One region of the Streptomyces sp. NPDC050388 genome, then DNA from elsewhere that is predicted to be linked to it. Evidence: riboswitches for the same ligand, from Rfam matches in the RefSeq annotation. Region 1 holds a riboswitch; the other holds the start of a gene.
What was found. Region 1 has a riboswitch for cyclic di-AMP ahead of AB0I73_RS26445 (transglycosylase family protein). Riboswitches for the same ligand answer to the same signal wherever they lie in the genome.
Positions count from the first base shown of each region.

Region 2: it holds a riboswitch for cyclic di-AMP, as region 1 does, so the genes downstream of both, AB0I73_RS05440 (transglycosylase SLT domain-containing protein) here and AB0I73_RS26445 (transglycosylase family protein) in region 1, are expected to answer to the same signal.

Region 1 is NZ_JBFAKH010000051.1:43,776-51,012, reverse strand. Features, by position in the region: gene AB0I73_RS26470 (serine/threonine-protein kinase) at 1-489, shown strand, start outside; gene AB0I73_RS26465 (SurA N-terminal domain-containing protein) at 730-1,374, shown strand; gene AB0I73_RS26460 (nucleoside triphosphate pyrophosphohydrolase) at 1,459-2,463, shown strand; gene AB0I73_RS26455 (cytochrome P450) at 2,518-3,798, shown strand; gene AB0I73_RS26450 (transglycosylase family protein) at 4,134-5,129, shown strand; cyclic di-AMP (ydaO/yuaA leader) riboswitch at 5,335-5,502, shown strand; gene AB0I73_RS26445 (transglycosylase family protein) at 5,507-6,241, shown strand; gene eno (phosphopyruvate hydratase) at 6,597-7,237, shown strand, end outside.
Region 2 is NZ_JBFAKH010000006.1:158,034-165,270, reverse strand. Features, by position in the region: gene AB0I73_RS05460 (MarR family transcriptional regulator) at 1-319, opposite strand, end outside; gene AB0I73_RS05455 (amidase) at 365-1,636, shown strand; gene AB0I73_RS05450 (DUF2092 domain-containing protein) at 1,715-2,947, opposite strand; gene AB0I73_RS05445 (polyprenyl synthetase family protein) at 3,185-4,195, opposite strand; cyclic di-AMP (ydaO/yuaA leader) riboswitch at 4,826-4,989, shown strand; gene AB0I73_RS05440 (transglycosylase SLT domain-containing protein) at 5,002-5,493, shown strand; gene AB0I73_RS05435 (HAD family hydrolase) at 5,532-6,407, opposite strand; gene AB0I73_RS05430 (GNAT family N-acetyltransferase) at 6,751-7,237, shown strand, end outside.

The DNA of each region.
Region 1 (7,237 bases):
CTCGGCGGGATCCTGCCGGTCGCCGCGGAACAGCACGGCGAGCGCTCCCCGGTCGTGCGCACCCTGCGCAAGCAGTACGCGGCCACCCTCCTGGACGACGGCCAGTACCGGCGCGCGCTGCCCGAACTGCGCCGCCTCGCCTCCGAACGCGCCGCCGAGGCGGGCCAGGCCGACCCGGAGTCCCTGCGCCACCGCTACGAGGCCGCCCAGTGCCTGGAGCAGCTCGGCGACCCGGTGGCGGCGCTCGCCGAGTACCGGACACTGCTGCCGTACTACGAGAACCGGTACGTGGCCGCGGGCGACCCGCAGCTCGCCCATGACGTCCGCCGCCGCATCGGTCACCTCCTGCTCGCCCTCGGCGACCGCCCCGCCGCGCACGAGACCCTGGCCCGGCTGCTGCACGACGTGGAGCGCGCCCAGGGCCCCGGCCACCCGCTCGCCGCCGACATCCGCCGGACGCTGGGCTGGCTGGGGCAGATGCGCGGATGACCTGATCGAAGCGGTCCGCAGCAGTCCGAAGCGGGCTGAAGCAGATCGAGGCGGGCCAGAGCGGGCCAGAGCGGGCCAGGGGGTCTGATCCGGGTGCGGCTGGGTCGGTGAGGGCGCGACGGTGCCGGAAGTCCCGGGGAATCGTTGGTCGAATGGGTTGGCCAGAGCCCGGCCGCTGCCTACTATCGATCACCGCAGGACTTTGTGCACCGCCGCACAAGCTCTCCTCAGGAGGTTTCCTTGCACCGCCGTCGTCGCACCGCGCTCCTCCTCACCGCCGCCCTCACGGCAGCGGCCCCCCTCCTCACCGCCTGCGGGAACGACGCGCATCCCGGCGCGGCGGCCGTCGTGGGCGGCCAGCGGATCACGGTGTCGCAGCTGGAGAACCGGGTCGGCGAGATCCGCGCGGCCCAGCAGGAGGCGGTGCCGGACGCCCAGTACGAGCAGGTCATCGCCCGCACCGGCAGCCTCACCCGCGACACCCTGCACGGCATGGTCCTGGACCGTGTGCTGGAGCGCGCCGCGCGCGACGCCGGGGTGAGCGTCACCCCCAAGGAGGTCCAGGGGATGCGGGCCGGCCTGGAGCGGCAGGCCGGCGGAGCCGAGGCGCTGGAGACGGCCTGGCTGCAGCAGTACGGCATCCCGCCGCAGCGCCTCGACGACAACCTCCGTCTCCAGGTCCAGGCGCAGAAGCTCGCCCAGCGGCTCGGCACCGACACCAGCCGCCCGGAGTTCTGGCAGGCCCTGTCCGAGGCGAGCAGGAAGCTCGACGTCGACCTCAACCCGCGGTACGGCACCTGGGACGACGAGAAGAGCAGCCGTGTCGACGCCAAAACCCCGTGGGTTCGGGACGTCACGGTGGACGGAACCCAGCCGATCGCCTGACGCGCCGGGCATACCGTCACACCGAGCCGGTCCCCCTGTGGACGACTTTCGGGGGCCGGCGGCGCGGTGGGTTAGTTTCGGATCGTGAACGCAACCAGTCCCGCAGCCCCCTCCGCCGCACAGTCCGGCCGCGTCGTCCTGCTCACCACCAGCCACCGTGTCGCGCCCGGCCTGCTGTCCTGGCCCGCCTGGCAGGTCCTGCACGCGGCCGACCGGGTGCTGTGCGCGGACGGCGCCCACCCGCAGCTCCCGTATCTGCGGGAAGCGGGGATAGCGGTCGACGAGGTGTCCCCGACCGCCCAGGACCTGGTCGAGGCCTGCGCCGGCGGGCAGACCGTGGTCGTCGTGGCGACGGGCGAGGGCGAACCCGCCCTGACCGACGGCCTGGCCCGCCTCGCGGGCACCGGCCGCGTCCGGATGCCGGAGCTGGAACTGCTGCCCGCCTCCTACGACCTGCCGGGCGCCCGCCTGCTCGACCTCGTCCAGGTCATGGACCGCATCCGGGCCGAGTGCCCCTGGTCCTCCCGGCAGACCCACGAGGGCCTGGCCAAGTACGGCATCGAGGAGGCGTACGAACTCGTCGAGGCGATCGAGGAGGGCGACCGTGACGAACTGCGCGAGGAGCTCGGCGACGTCCTCCTCCAGGTCGTCTTCCACGCCCGGATAGCCGAGGAGCACCCGGAGGAGCCCTTCTCCGTCGACGACGTGGCCGGCGGCATCGTCGCCAAGCTCATCCACCGCCACCCCCATGTCTTCGGCGACGAGACGGCGACCACCCCCGAGGAGGTCAAGGCGCACTGGCTGCGCACCAAGGCCGTCGAGAAGCGGCGCACCTCGGTCACCGAAGGCGTCCCGCTCGGCCAGCCCGGCCTGGCCCTCGCCGCCAAACTGGCCTCCCGCGTCCGCACGGCGGGCCTGGACGTCCCCCTGCCCCGGGTCGAGGGCATCGGCTACGACCTGCTCGCCCTGGCGGTACGGGCCGAGGCACAGGGAGTCGACCCGGAGGCGGCCCTGCGCGCGGCGGCCCGCGCGTACCGGGACGCGATACGGGCCGCGGAAGGAGCCGGCGAGGAGACGGACGGGAAGTAACGGGAGGACAGGCGGGGGAGGAAGGGGCAGGCAGGGGGCGGATACCGTCGGGGTGTGACCGACCAGCACCAGCCCCAGTCCGAGAACACCGCCCCCGAACTCTTCACCTGGGAGTTCGCGAGCAACCCCTACCCCGCCTACGCCTGGCTGCGCGAGCACGCGCCCGTGCACCGGACGCGGCTGCCCAGCGGGGTGGAGGCCTGGCTGGTCACCCGGTACGCCGACGCCAGGCAGACCCTCGCCGACCCCCGTCTCTCCAAGAACCCGGCGCACCACGACGAGCCCGCCCACGCCAAGGGCAAGACCGGCATCCCCGGTGAGCGCAAGGCCGAGCTGATGACACACCTGCTCAACATCGACCCGCCGGACCACACCCGGCTGCGCAGACTGGTCAGCAAGGCGTTCACGCCGCGCCGCGTCGCCGAGTTCGAGTCCCGGGTGCAGGAGCTCACCGACGGACTCATCGACCGGTTCGCGGAGCGTGGCTCCGCCGACCTCATCCACGAGTTCGCCTTCCCGCTCCCCATCTACGCCATCTGCGACCTGCTCGGCGTCCCCCGGGAGGACCAGGACGACTTCCGCGACTGGGCGGGCATGATGATCCGGCATCAGGGCGGGCCCCGGGGCGGGGTCGCCCGGTCGGTGAAGAAGATGCGCGGCTACCTCGCCGACCTCATCCACCGCAAGCGCGAGGCACTGCCCGCCGAACCCGACCCCGGCGAGGACCTCATCTCCGGTCTGATCCGCGCCTCCGACCACGGTGAGCACCTCACCGAGAACGAGGCCGCCGCCATGGCGTTCATCCTGCTGTTCGCCGGTTTCGAGACCACCGTCAACCTCATCGGCAACGGCACCTACGCCCTGCTCACCCATCCCGAGCAGCGCGAGCGCCTGCAAACCTCACTCGCCGCCGGGGAGCGCGGGCTGCTGGAGACCGGTGTGGAGGAACTCCTGCGCTACGACGGGCCTGTGGAGCTGGCCACCTGGCGGTTCGCCACCGAGGCGCTCACCCTCGGCGGGCAGCACATCGCGGCCGGCGACCCGGTCCTCGTCGTCCTGGCCGCCGCGGACCGCGACCCGGAGCGGTTCGCCGATCCCGACGTGCTCGACCTCGCACGGCGGGACAACCAGCATCTGGGGTACGGCCACGGCATCCACTACTGCCTGGGCGCCCCGCTGGCCCGGCTGGAGGGCCAGACCGCGCTCGCCACGCTGCTGACCCGGCTGCCGGACATCGGGCTCGCGTCGGATCCGGCCGAACTGCGCTGGCGCGGCGGGCTCATCATGCGCGGACTGCGGACCCTGCCGGTGGAATTCAGCCCACGGCCGAAGTGACCCACCGCACGGCCGCCGAAGGTCTGCCGAAGCGACTCGCCGGACGGGCCCGTGACGACCGCCGGATTGCCGTCGAAGTGGCCTTTGTGCGGCCTCCGTACGCCTCCGAAGTGACGGTCGGGACCCCTTCGGGCACGGTCCGTCGCATCGTCGGTGGAGCGGCGCGGACATGACGCCCGGTCAGCTCTGTGATCTTCGTGTGATCTGCGCGGCATGAACTTGTGACAAGTGATTGTCTGCGGCTACGTTCACCCATCAAGCACGGTGCCTCGGTTGCACAGCTGCGCAGTTCGACTCGCCGTGCGGGTAACTGTTTTCCTGCGAAAGGTCTCCGCATGCTCTCCGGGAACGGTCGTCACCGTCGCCCCCGCCAGGCTCCGGCTCTCGTCGTCGCTGCCGGAGTGACCGGCTCAGCCATCGCGATTCCGCTTCTCGGGGCCGGCGGTGCCAGTGCGGCCGAGGGCTCGACCTGGAACCGGGTCGCGGAGTGCGAGTCCGGTGGCTCATGGAGCCAGAACTCCGGCAACGGCTACTACGGCGGCCTGCAGTTGACCCAGGCGGACTGGGAGAAGTACGGCGGCCTCGACTACGCGTCCAGCGCCGACCAGGCCAGCCGCGGCCAGCAGATAGCCGTGGCCGAGAAGATCCTCGCCGACCAGGGGGTCGGCGCGTGGCGGGCCTGCGGCCTGCTGTCGGGTCTGAACGCCGACTCGGGCAAGGCCGGTGCGGACACCGGCGCGGACGGCGGCTCGTCGTACGACTCGTCCGGCACCGGAAGCTCCGCCACTCCGTCGCCCTCGCAGTCCTCCGACGCCTCATCGGACAACAAGGGCAGTAAGGGTGCTGAGGGTGATAAGGGGGAAAAGGCGGGTGAAGCGTCCAAGTCCGGCGGTTCGGACGCCGAGTCCGGCACCTCTCCCTCCGCTTCCGCTTCTCCCTCCGCCTCGGCCTCCGCCGAGGGGGGCGACTCGGGCAAGTCGGGGCAGAAGGCGGGTTCTTCGGACGCGTCCGCGATTGAGGCCCCCACCGGCCGCCACCGCGGCGCCAGCGCCGAGGAGGAGGTGCGCGAGGACCGCGAGTCCGGAGCCTCCGGCCGGCACGCCTCGCGCGGCGGTCTCGGCTTCTCGCGCGGCCTCGACGTCTCGTCCCCGGCCGACAGGGCCCCCGCGGGCACCGGAGGCGGCTCCTCGGCCGCCGCCGACTCCCTTGCGCTCGGCGGCGGGTGGCTCGCCCAGTACAGCGGGGGCGGCGAGGGTGCGGGGGCGGCGGGTTCCGGTCTCATCCTTCCCGGTCAGACGCTTGCGTTCGGGTTCGGATCGGACGAAGGCTGACATTCGAAAAGGTGCGGCGGTGGCGGCAGTTGAGGTCACGTTTCGCGCTGAATGTCCGTTATAAAGGCGATGAGAGATAGGTCTCAGAAGCCCTGATCGTCTTTGATTATCCGCAGCGCGCGTGTCTACCGTCAGGACCGCTCGCCACCGCGGGCCCCGGCTGCCGCCACGCCGAATCCTGCCAGTGGCAGCACGGGAACAGTCGTCGCGTCATGCGCCGTAGGCAGGAGCGGGGGAACCAAGGTAGGCGCCGCATCCGGTGATTGACGCCGGATCGGCTAGGGGTGAAGCCGCGTCCCGTGAGGGACGCGGCCGGGCAACTCAACCGGCCCGAACCCGACAGCTCACCTCGTAGGCGTCGGTGAGGGGATCCTTCCATGCTGTTTTCCGGCAAGGGCAAGCACCGTCGTCCGTCCAAGGCCACCCGGGTCATCGCCGTCGCAGGCGTCACCGGTGCCGCCGTCGCCGCCCCGCTGATGGCGGCCGGCAACGCTTCCGCCGCCACCGCCTCCGAGTGGGACACCGTCGCCCAGTGCGAGTCCGGCGGCAACTGGTCCATCAACACCGGCAACGGCTACTACGGCGGTCTGCAGTTCTCCGCCTCCACCTGGGCCGGCTACGGCGGCACGCAGTACGCCGCCACCGCCGACCGGGCCAGCAAGGCCCAGCAGATCGAGATAGCCGAGAAGGTCCTCGCGGGTCAGGGCAAGGGCGCCTGGCCGGTCTGCGGCAAGGGCCTGTCCAACGCCGCCTACACCGGTGGCGGCGCCGGTCAGAGCACCGGGAACCAGAACAACGGTTCCTCGCAGAGCACCCAGAAGCAGAACACCCAGGAGCAGAGCACCGGCTCCGCCCCCGAGCGCTCCACCGAGCAGAAGGCCTCCCGCTCCGACGAGCGTCCGGTCGCCGAGAAGAAGACCGTCACCACCCCGACCGGCGAGAAGGTCGAGAAGGGCGACGGCGAGTACAAGGTCGTCAAGGGCGACACCCTCAGCTCGATCGCCGAGGAGCACGGCGTCAAGGGCGGCTGGAACAAGCTGTTCGAGCTGAACGACGACATCGTCGAGGACGCCGACCTCATCTACCCGGGCCAGCAGCTGCACCTGAAGTAAGGCGGCGGCCGCAGGCTCAGGGCTCCGTCCCCACGGAGTTCCCTCCCCGTCCCCACGGGGCCTCCCCCGTCCCCGCGGGGGCTCCCCGCCCCGGTGCGTGTTCCCCGTACGCACCGGGGCGGGGCTTTTCCGTACATGGGGGACCTTTCCGGTGTCCGGTGCTCGGTGCCCACCGGAGGGTGCGAGGGTGGTCCCGGTTTCCGGGCCCGTCTTTGTTCCGTTCGGAAACAATTTACTCTCGGTTCCGTCCGAGGGGCGGCCGACCGGATGGCCGATCGCCCGGAGCCGGATAGGCTCGTCCCGCAGGGCCCCCGCGGCCCGGCTGATCCGCGTCACATCCATGAAGGAGATGCTCGTGCCGTCCATCGACGTCGTCGTAGCCCGGGAAATCCTGGACTCCCGAGGCAACCCCACCGTCGAGGTCGAGGTCGGCCTCGACGACGGCAGCACGGGTCGTGCCGCCGTCCCGTCCGGCGCCTCCACCGGCGCCTTCGAGGCCATCGAACTCCGTGACGGCGACCCCGACCGTTACCAGGGCAAGGGAGTGGAGAAGGCCGTCCTGGCCGTCATCGAGCAGATCGGCCCGGAGCTCGTCGGCTACGACGCCACCGAGCAGCGCCTGATCGACCAGGCGATGTTCGACCTGGACGCCACCGACAACAAGGGCTCCCTCGGCGCCAACGCCATCCTCGGTGTCTCCCTGGCCGTCGCCCACGCCGCCTCCGAGGCCAGCGACCTGCCCCTCTTCCGCTACCTGGGCGGACCCAACGCGCACCTGCTGCCGGTGCCGATGATGAACATCCTCAACGGCGGCTCGCACGCGGACTCCAATGTGGACATCCAGGAGTTCATGATCGCCCCGATCGGCGCGGAGTCCTTCTCCGAGGCCCTGCGCTGGGGCACCGAGGTCTACCACACCCTGAAGAAGGTGCTGAAGAACCGCGGCCTGTCCACCGGCCTCGGTGACGAGGGCGGCTTCGCCCCGAACCTCGGCTC
Region 2 (7,237 bases), on a different contig from region 1:
GGTTGAACCTCCCGGTGAGACCGGCGGACGACACGATCAGCGCCTGGCGCAGTTGCCCCGGCGTCAACGCGTAGTGAGGGCCGCTGCGGCGCAGGGCGTGCAGCACGTCGAAATCCCCGAGATTGGCGATGGGCATGCCGCCGACGCGGCGCAGTTGCGCCACGAACCGTTCTTCCAAGAGCCGGGCCGTACGCATCAGACGGGCGATCACCTCGGTGGACGAGACGTCCAGTTCGGGCCACTCGCTGCGCCACTCGGCCAGCATCGTGTCCACACTGTCGCCGTCGACGGCGGCTTCGGTCTCTTCGTCCTCACGCATCTCGGCTCCAGCGTATCCGCAGCGCGAGCGGGGAAGGAGCCGGGCGTGAGGAGACCGGCGGGGGTCGCTCCGTCCGAGACGGTGGCGGAGATCGCCGCCGCGGTGCGCACGCGGAGGCTGCGGGCCGTCGAGGTGGTCGCGGAGGCGCTGGCGCGGATCGAGCGGGCCGATCCGGTGCTGTGCGCGTTCACCGAGGTGTGGGCCGAGGAGGCGCTGCGGCGAGCGGCCGAGGTGGACGCCCGGGTCGATGCGGGTCCACCCGGCTCGGGTGAGTGGCTGCCGCTGGCCGGGGTGCCGATCGCCGTGAAGGGGCGGTACGGGCTCCGGGCGGCGGGTCCGCTGCTCGCGGCCGGTGGTGTCGCCGTGGGTGCCACCGCCGTGCCCGGGCCCGGCACCCCCTGGCAGACCTGGGGGCTCGGGGCGCGCGGACGGACCGTCAACCCGTGGCGGGCGGACCGCACTCCGGGCGGTTCCTCGGCCGGGGCCGCGGTCGCGGTGGCGGCGGGGCTGGTGCCGCTGGCGGCGGGCAGCGACGGTGCGGGGTCGGTACGCATCCCGGCGGCGTGGTGCGGGGTCGTCGGCCTGAAGGTCACCAACGGCCGCCTCCCGTCGCCCGACCGCACGGGTCTCGCGGCACCCGGCGTCCTCACCCGGACGGCAGCGGACGCGACGGCCTGGTGGCGGGCGGTGTCGGCGCCCGCCGCCGTCGAAGCGCCGCCGTCGGTCCCCCGCACCGCCCTCTGGTCCCCCGACCTCGGCTTCTCCGACCCCGACGAGGAGCCCGTCGCGCTGGCCCGCGCCGCGGTCGACCGGCTCGTCGACGCCGGAGTCGTACGGCTCGTACGGCCCCCGCGAACCGTACGGCCCGTACAGTCGGCGGAGCCTCCGCTGCTCCTGGACCCCGCGCCGGCCTGGCTCGCCCTGCGCGCCCCCGGCGGGTCCCGCCCCGGCCTCGCCGACGCCCACCGCATTCGGGTGGCGAACGACCGGCGCCTGGCCCACCTCTTCGCCCACGCCGAGCTGCTGCTGACACCCACGGCGCCCACCGCGCCGCACGGCCACGAGGGGCCCGGTGACGTCTACTCCACCGCGCTCACCTGGGCGTTCAACGTGAGCGGGCACCCCGCGCTGAGCCTCCCGGCCGGGTTCGGCAACGACGGCTGCCCGGCCGGGCTCCAACTGGTGGCACCGCACGGGCGGGAGGCGCTGCTGCTCGCCGTGGCACGGGCGGCGGAGCAACGGCAGGCGCTCGGCGCGGTGGGGTCGTCAACTGCTTGCCGGGGGCTTACCCGAAAGAGGGTTGACCCGATCGTGTGATGCTCGGCTTCCGGGCCGGACCACGCACGGATGTGTGTCGCCGCCCCGGGACCCGCTTCCCCTCCCCTTGCTTCCCCGTTACTTCGCCTCGTTGGCGGTCTTCACCAGCGCGTCCTTCGTGACGGCACCGACGTAGACCTTGCCGTCCTCGGTGAACAGGGCGTTGACCAGGCGGGTGCTGAACACGGTGCCCGTGCCGAACTCGCCCTTCACCTGGTCGCCGAGCGAGCCGAGGAAACCGCCGAGGTCACCGCCCTCGGAACCGGTGGGCAGACCCCCCTCGGCGCCGGTGTCGAAGGTGGCGACGGAGTTCCAGCCCTCGCCCAGCACCTTCAGCCCGTCGAGCCCCTTGGAAAGGTCCTCCCCGGACTTCGGGGCGCCCTCCGGCTTGCCGGTCGGCTCCCCGTCCTTCTTCCCGTCCTCCAGGGCGCCCTCCTCGGTCACCTTGGCGCCCTTGGGCGGGGTGAAGTCGAAGGTCGACGCGGCCGGCCGGTCGAAGCTGACCTTGGTGAAGCCGACATCCACGACGGCGGCACCGCCGCTCGCCGGGGTCAGCGTGAACTTCAGCGGCGTCCCGGTCCGGTGGTCCACCGCGATGCTGATCGCACCGACCGTGGAACCGGACTGCTTGGGCTTGACGACCAGCTTGTAGGCGTCGCGGCCGGCCACCTGCGCGGTGCCGTCGACGGTGACGGACGTGGTGTCGTCGACCGCCTTCAACGCCTCCTCGGCGAAGTCCTTCGGCGTGGCCGGGGGCTGCTGCTCCCGGCCCTCGCCCTCGGCGGACTCGTCGACGGTGCCGTGGTAGACCTCGTTGGACGCGCTGTCGTAGCCCCAGACGTCCTTGCCGTTGTGGATCAGGCTGTACTCGGCGGCGTTCTCGAGCAGCGACACCTTCTGCCGGTCGGGGCCGTCGACCGCGACGCGCAGGGTGTGCGTACCGGAGGCCAGCTCGGCGAGCTTGGCGGACGGGTCGGCGGACGAACCGCCCTCGCCGCGGTCCAGGGCGCCGGAGGTCAGGCTGCTCTCCAGGCCGCCGAGGTCCGGCAGTCCGAGGTCGGTGGTGATCTTCACGGTGCCGGACAGTCGCTCGGTGTCCGACTCGGCCATCTTCTCGATGAGCTGCGCGGCGGTGATCTCCGGCAGGTCCGGGTCGCCGGAGTTCGCGATCGCGGGGACGAGCCCGATGGTCGCGGCCGCCACTCCCATCACCGTGACCGGGACGACGTACCGCGCGGCCCTGCGCCGGCCCGCGCCCGGCTCGCGGGTCGCCCCCGCGGTCGTCGTGTCGTCGGATTCGTACGGTGCCATGTGTGCCTTACCTCCGTGGTCGGCGGCGGCCCGCGTCTCGTGTTCCTCGCACCGGTCACACCCTGAGCCGCCATTCTCACCCGAATCGGTGAGGAGTGGTGTCCGTCATGGTCCATCTGACCAAACACCGCAAGAGGAAGCGTCAGACCCCGGACTCAACTCCGTGTACTGCTGCGGTATGACACGAGGAGGTGTTTCCTCCCCCGACCAGTAGGGGTCGGGGAGGCGGCGGGCGGGTCAGCCGGCCCGGTGCACCACCGCGTCGCACAGTTCGACCAGGGCCGTCTTCGATTCGCACTCCGGCAGCGGGGCCAGCACCGCGCGCGCCTCCTGCGCATAGCGCACGGTGTCCCGGCGGGCCTGCTCCAGCGCGGGGTGTGCGCGCAGCAGTCGCAGTGCCTCGGCGTGCCGGCCGTCGTCGCTGAGGTCGGAGTCCAGCAGCTCGCACAGCGCGATGTCCTCGGGCAGGCCCAGCCGGGCCGCTCGCTCGCGCAGCCGCAGCACGGGCAGGGTCGGAATGCCCTCGCGCAGATCGGTGCCCGGGGTCTTGCCGGACTCGTGGGAGTCGGAGGCGATGTCCAGCACGTCGTCGGCGAGCTGGAAGGCGATCCCGAGCCGCTCGCCGTACTGGGTCAGCACGTCCACGACCGGGTCGTCCGCGCCGGCCATCATGGCGCCGAACCGGCACGAGACGGCGACCAGTGAGCCGGTCTTGCCGCCCAGGACGTCCAGGTAGTGGTCGACCGGGTCGCGGCCGTCCTGCGGCCCCGCGGTCTCCAGGATCTGACCGGAGACCAGCCGCTCGAACGCCTCCGCCTGTACCCGTACGGCCTCCGGCCCGAGGTCGGCCAGGATGTGCGAGGCGCGCGCGAAGAGGAAGTCGCCGGTGAGGACCGCGACGGAGTTGCCCCAGCGGGTGTTCGCACTGGGCACCCCGCGCCGCACACCCGCGTCGTCCATCACGTCGTCGTGGTACAGCGTGGCCAGGTGGGTCAGCTCCACGACCACGGCGGACGGCACGACGCCGGGCGCGTAGGGGTCGCCGAACTGGGCGGCGAGCATCACGAGCAGCGGCCGGAACCGCTTGCCGCCGGCCCGTACCAGGTGCTGAGCGGCACCCGTGATGAAGGGGACCTCACTCTTGGTGGCCTCGAGCAGCCCTTCCTCGACAGCCGTCATCCCGGCCCGGACATCGGCTTCCAGAGCCTGGTCCCGCACGCTCAGCCCGAATGGCCCGACGACGGTCACGAGGGGTCTCCTGTCTGCTGGTGTCCACTGGCGCTCAGACGTCTTGCACCGTCTACCGATGGGTCGCTGGTTGTCGATGGGTCGCTGACATCACTCGAGTCAGCGTATCCGGTCATGTTTCGATCACCGCCAGCACCCACATTCCCCAAACTCACCCCAGCACGCGCGGACGGCACCTCACGGCGCCCTCCGATATCGGATCACCATCAGATCGTTTCCGATCAGTTGACAGCAGTGGACATTTGCCAACTTTCCGGACGTTTCCCGCCCTCGCGCCGGGCGTGCGCCGAGCCACATCCCGACACCCGATCCATCCTGCCCGCCCCGCTGCCCGATTCGCCGCAATTGTCAAACGAATCCCCGTTGACGGCAAATGCTCCCGCACGATGCGGCCAGTGAGGTCGGTCACGCACATCCCGGCACGTTCGCGACTCACCGCGCGGGCGTCCTCCCTTGCGCTGAAAGCGAGTTGACCGTTGACACTCGCAAAGGATCAAGTACCCCAAATAGCCCAAGACAAGATCAAACGGCGTCATACGTGACGCTCGCACTTGTTCCTGACATGTGCTCTCGCATACGTTCCCGGCCTGTCGGGCGGACGCCGAATCCTGCCGCCGCCCGCGCCACCCGTCGATCAACTCACTCACGCACGGCAGGAGCGGGGGACCCAGGTAAGTCGCCGGACCGGTTCGCACCGGGACGGCTCGGGGTGAAGCCATGCCCTCAGGGGCGCGGCCGGGCACTCTCCCGCCCGAACCCGACAGCTCACCTCGTAGGCGTAGGAGAGGAACGCACACATGCCCGCCATGCCCGCATCCGGTCAGCGCCGCTTCGGCCGCACCCGCCTCGTCCGCTCCCTCGCCGTCGCCGGCGTGGCCGCGATCGCCCTTCCGGTGTTCGGCGCCACCAGCGCCTCCGCCGCTCCCGCCACCCCCGTGTCGTCCGCCCCGGCCACCGCCGGCACCGAGACGGCGTACCCGGACAACCTCGACGGCTGGATCCGCGAGTCGCTGTCGATCATGGCGCAGCACGGCATCCCCGGCAGCTACGACTCCATCCACCGCAACATCATGCGCGAGTCCTCCGGCAACCCGCAGGCCATCAACCTGTGGGACTCCAACGCCGTCGCCGGCACCCCGTCGAAGGGCCTGCTGCAGGTCATCGACCCGACCTTCCAGGCGTACCACGTGCCCGGCACGGCCTTCGACCCGTTCGACCCGGTCGCGAACATCACGGCGGCCTGCAACTACGCGGCGGACCGCTACGGCTCGATCGACAACGTCTTCGGCGCCTACTGAGACGTCCGGGCGCACCGGGGCACACCCGGCCCACGGGTTCACCCCTCGGGGCTGAGGCCGGGACGGCACGTGTCGGGGCGCGTGCCGTCCCGCCCCGCCCCGTCCGCTCCGCCGAACAACCGCTCGAGGACGACGGCCACGCCGTCGTCCTCGTTCGTCGTGGTGATCTCGTCGGCCACCGCCTTCAGCTCGGGATGCGCGTTGGCCATGGCGACGCCGTGGGCCGCCCAGTGGAACATCGGGATGTCATTGGGCATGTCGCCGAAGGCGACGGTCCGTTCCCGGCTCAGCCCCAGGTGCTCGGCGGCCAGTGCCAGCCCCGTCGCCTTGGTGACACCGCACGGCTGGAGCTCCACGGTGCCCGGTCCCGACATGGTGACCGTGGCCAGCGAACCGACCACCGAACGCGCCGTCGCCGCCAACTCGTCGTCACTCAGGAAGGGGTGACGCAACAGCACCTTGGTGATCGGCAGGACCCACAGATCGTCCCGTCGCCCGATCCGCACGGCGGGCAGCGTCGGGTGCGGCATCCGATAGCCCGGCTCGATCAGGGTGAGTCCGTCGATCCCGTCCTGGTCGACCGCGGCGTACACCTCCCCCACCTCGGCCTCGATCTTGCCGAGCGCGGTCTCCGCCAGTTCCCGGTCCAGCGTGACGGAGTGGAGCAGCCGGTTCGCGCCGGCGTCGTACACCTGCGCGCCCTGTCCGCACACCGCGAGCTCCGTGCTCCCCAGCCTGTCCAGGAGCGGCCGCACTCCGGGCGCCGGGCGGCCCGTCACCACGAGATGCCGGGCACCGGCCCGCGTCGCCAGTGCCAGTGCGGCGAGAGACCGGTCGGAGAGAGAGTCGTCGCCGCGCAGCAGCGTCCCGTCCAGGTCGGTGGCGATGAGTGAACAATCGGTGGGTGCGGCCATGATCAGAGAATACGGACACCACGCCCACCCGACTCACCCCCGCCCGGAACGTCTCCGTCCGTACGCCCGCACCCCTTATCCTTCGCGCCCCACCACCGGGCCGTCGCCGCGCGACCGCTCCCCCACGACCGCGCGACCGCTCCCCCACGACCGCGCGCCCGGCCCGCCACGACCGCGCGCCCGGCCGCTTCCGTCATCACCGGGTACGGACCTGTTAAAGGCCTCTGCACCACTTGGCAACAACATGGTCCGCTACCTACCGTCCTGGTGGTCCCGAACGGTACCTTCCAAGAGTCCAGGGGGGACTTGATCGGGGGGTCAGGTGAGCAGTGGACGCACACGTGTGCTGAGGCTCGAGGAGCTCGGCGAGGGGGAGCGGGAACGCTGGCGTGAGCTGCGCGCCGCGACGGACGCACCACGCAGCCCTTTCATGGAACCGGAGTTCGCCACCGCCGTGTCCCGGGTGCGGCCGCAGGCCCGGGTGGCGGTCCTGTACGAGGGGACGTCCGCCGAACCGGCCGGCTTCCTGCCTTACGAGCGGGGCGCGCTGGGGCAGGGCCGGGCGATCGGACTCGGGGTGTCGGACTGCCAGGGCGCCGTCCTGCGTCCGGGCCTCACCCCGGAGACCGGTGAACTGCTGCGCGCCTGCTCGGTGTCGAGCTTCGCCTTCGACAACCTGGAGGCGGGCCAGGCCCTGTTCGTCCCGCACGCGGCCGAAGAGCACGCCACCTATGTCATCGACGTGGAGAAGGGCTACGAGACCTACGAGTCCGTACTGCGCACCCAGTCGCCGAAGTTCCTGAAGACCACACTGGCCAAGGAGCGCAGGC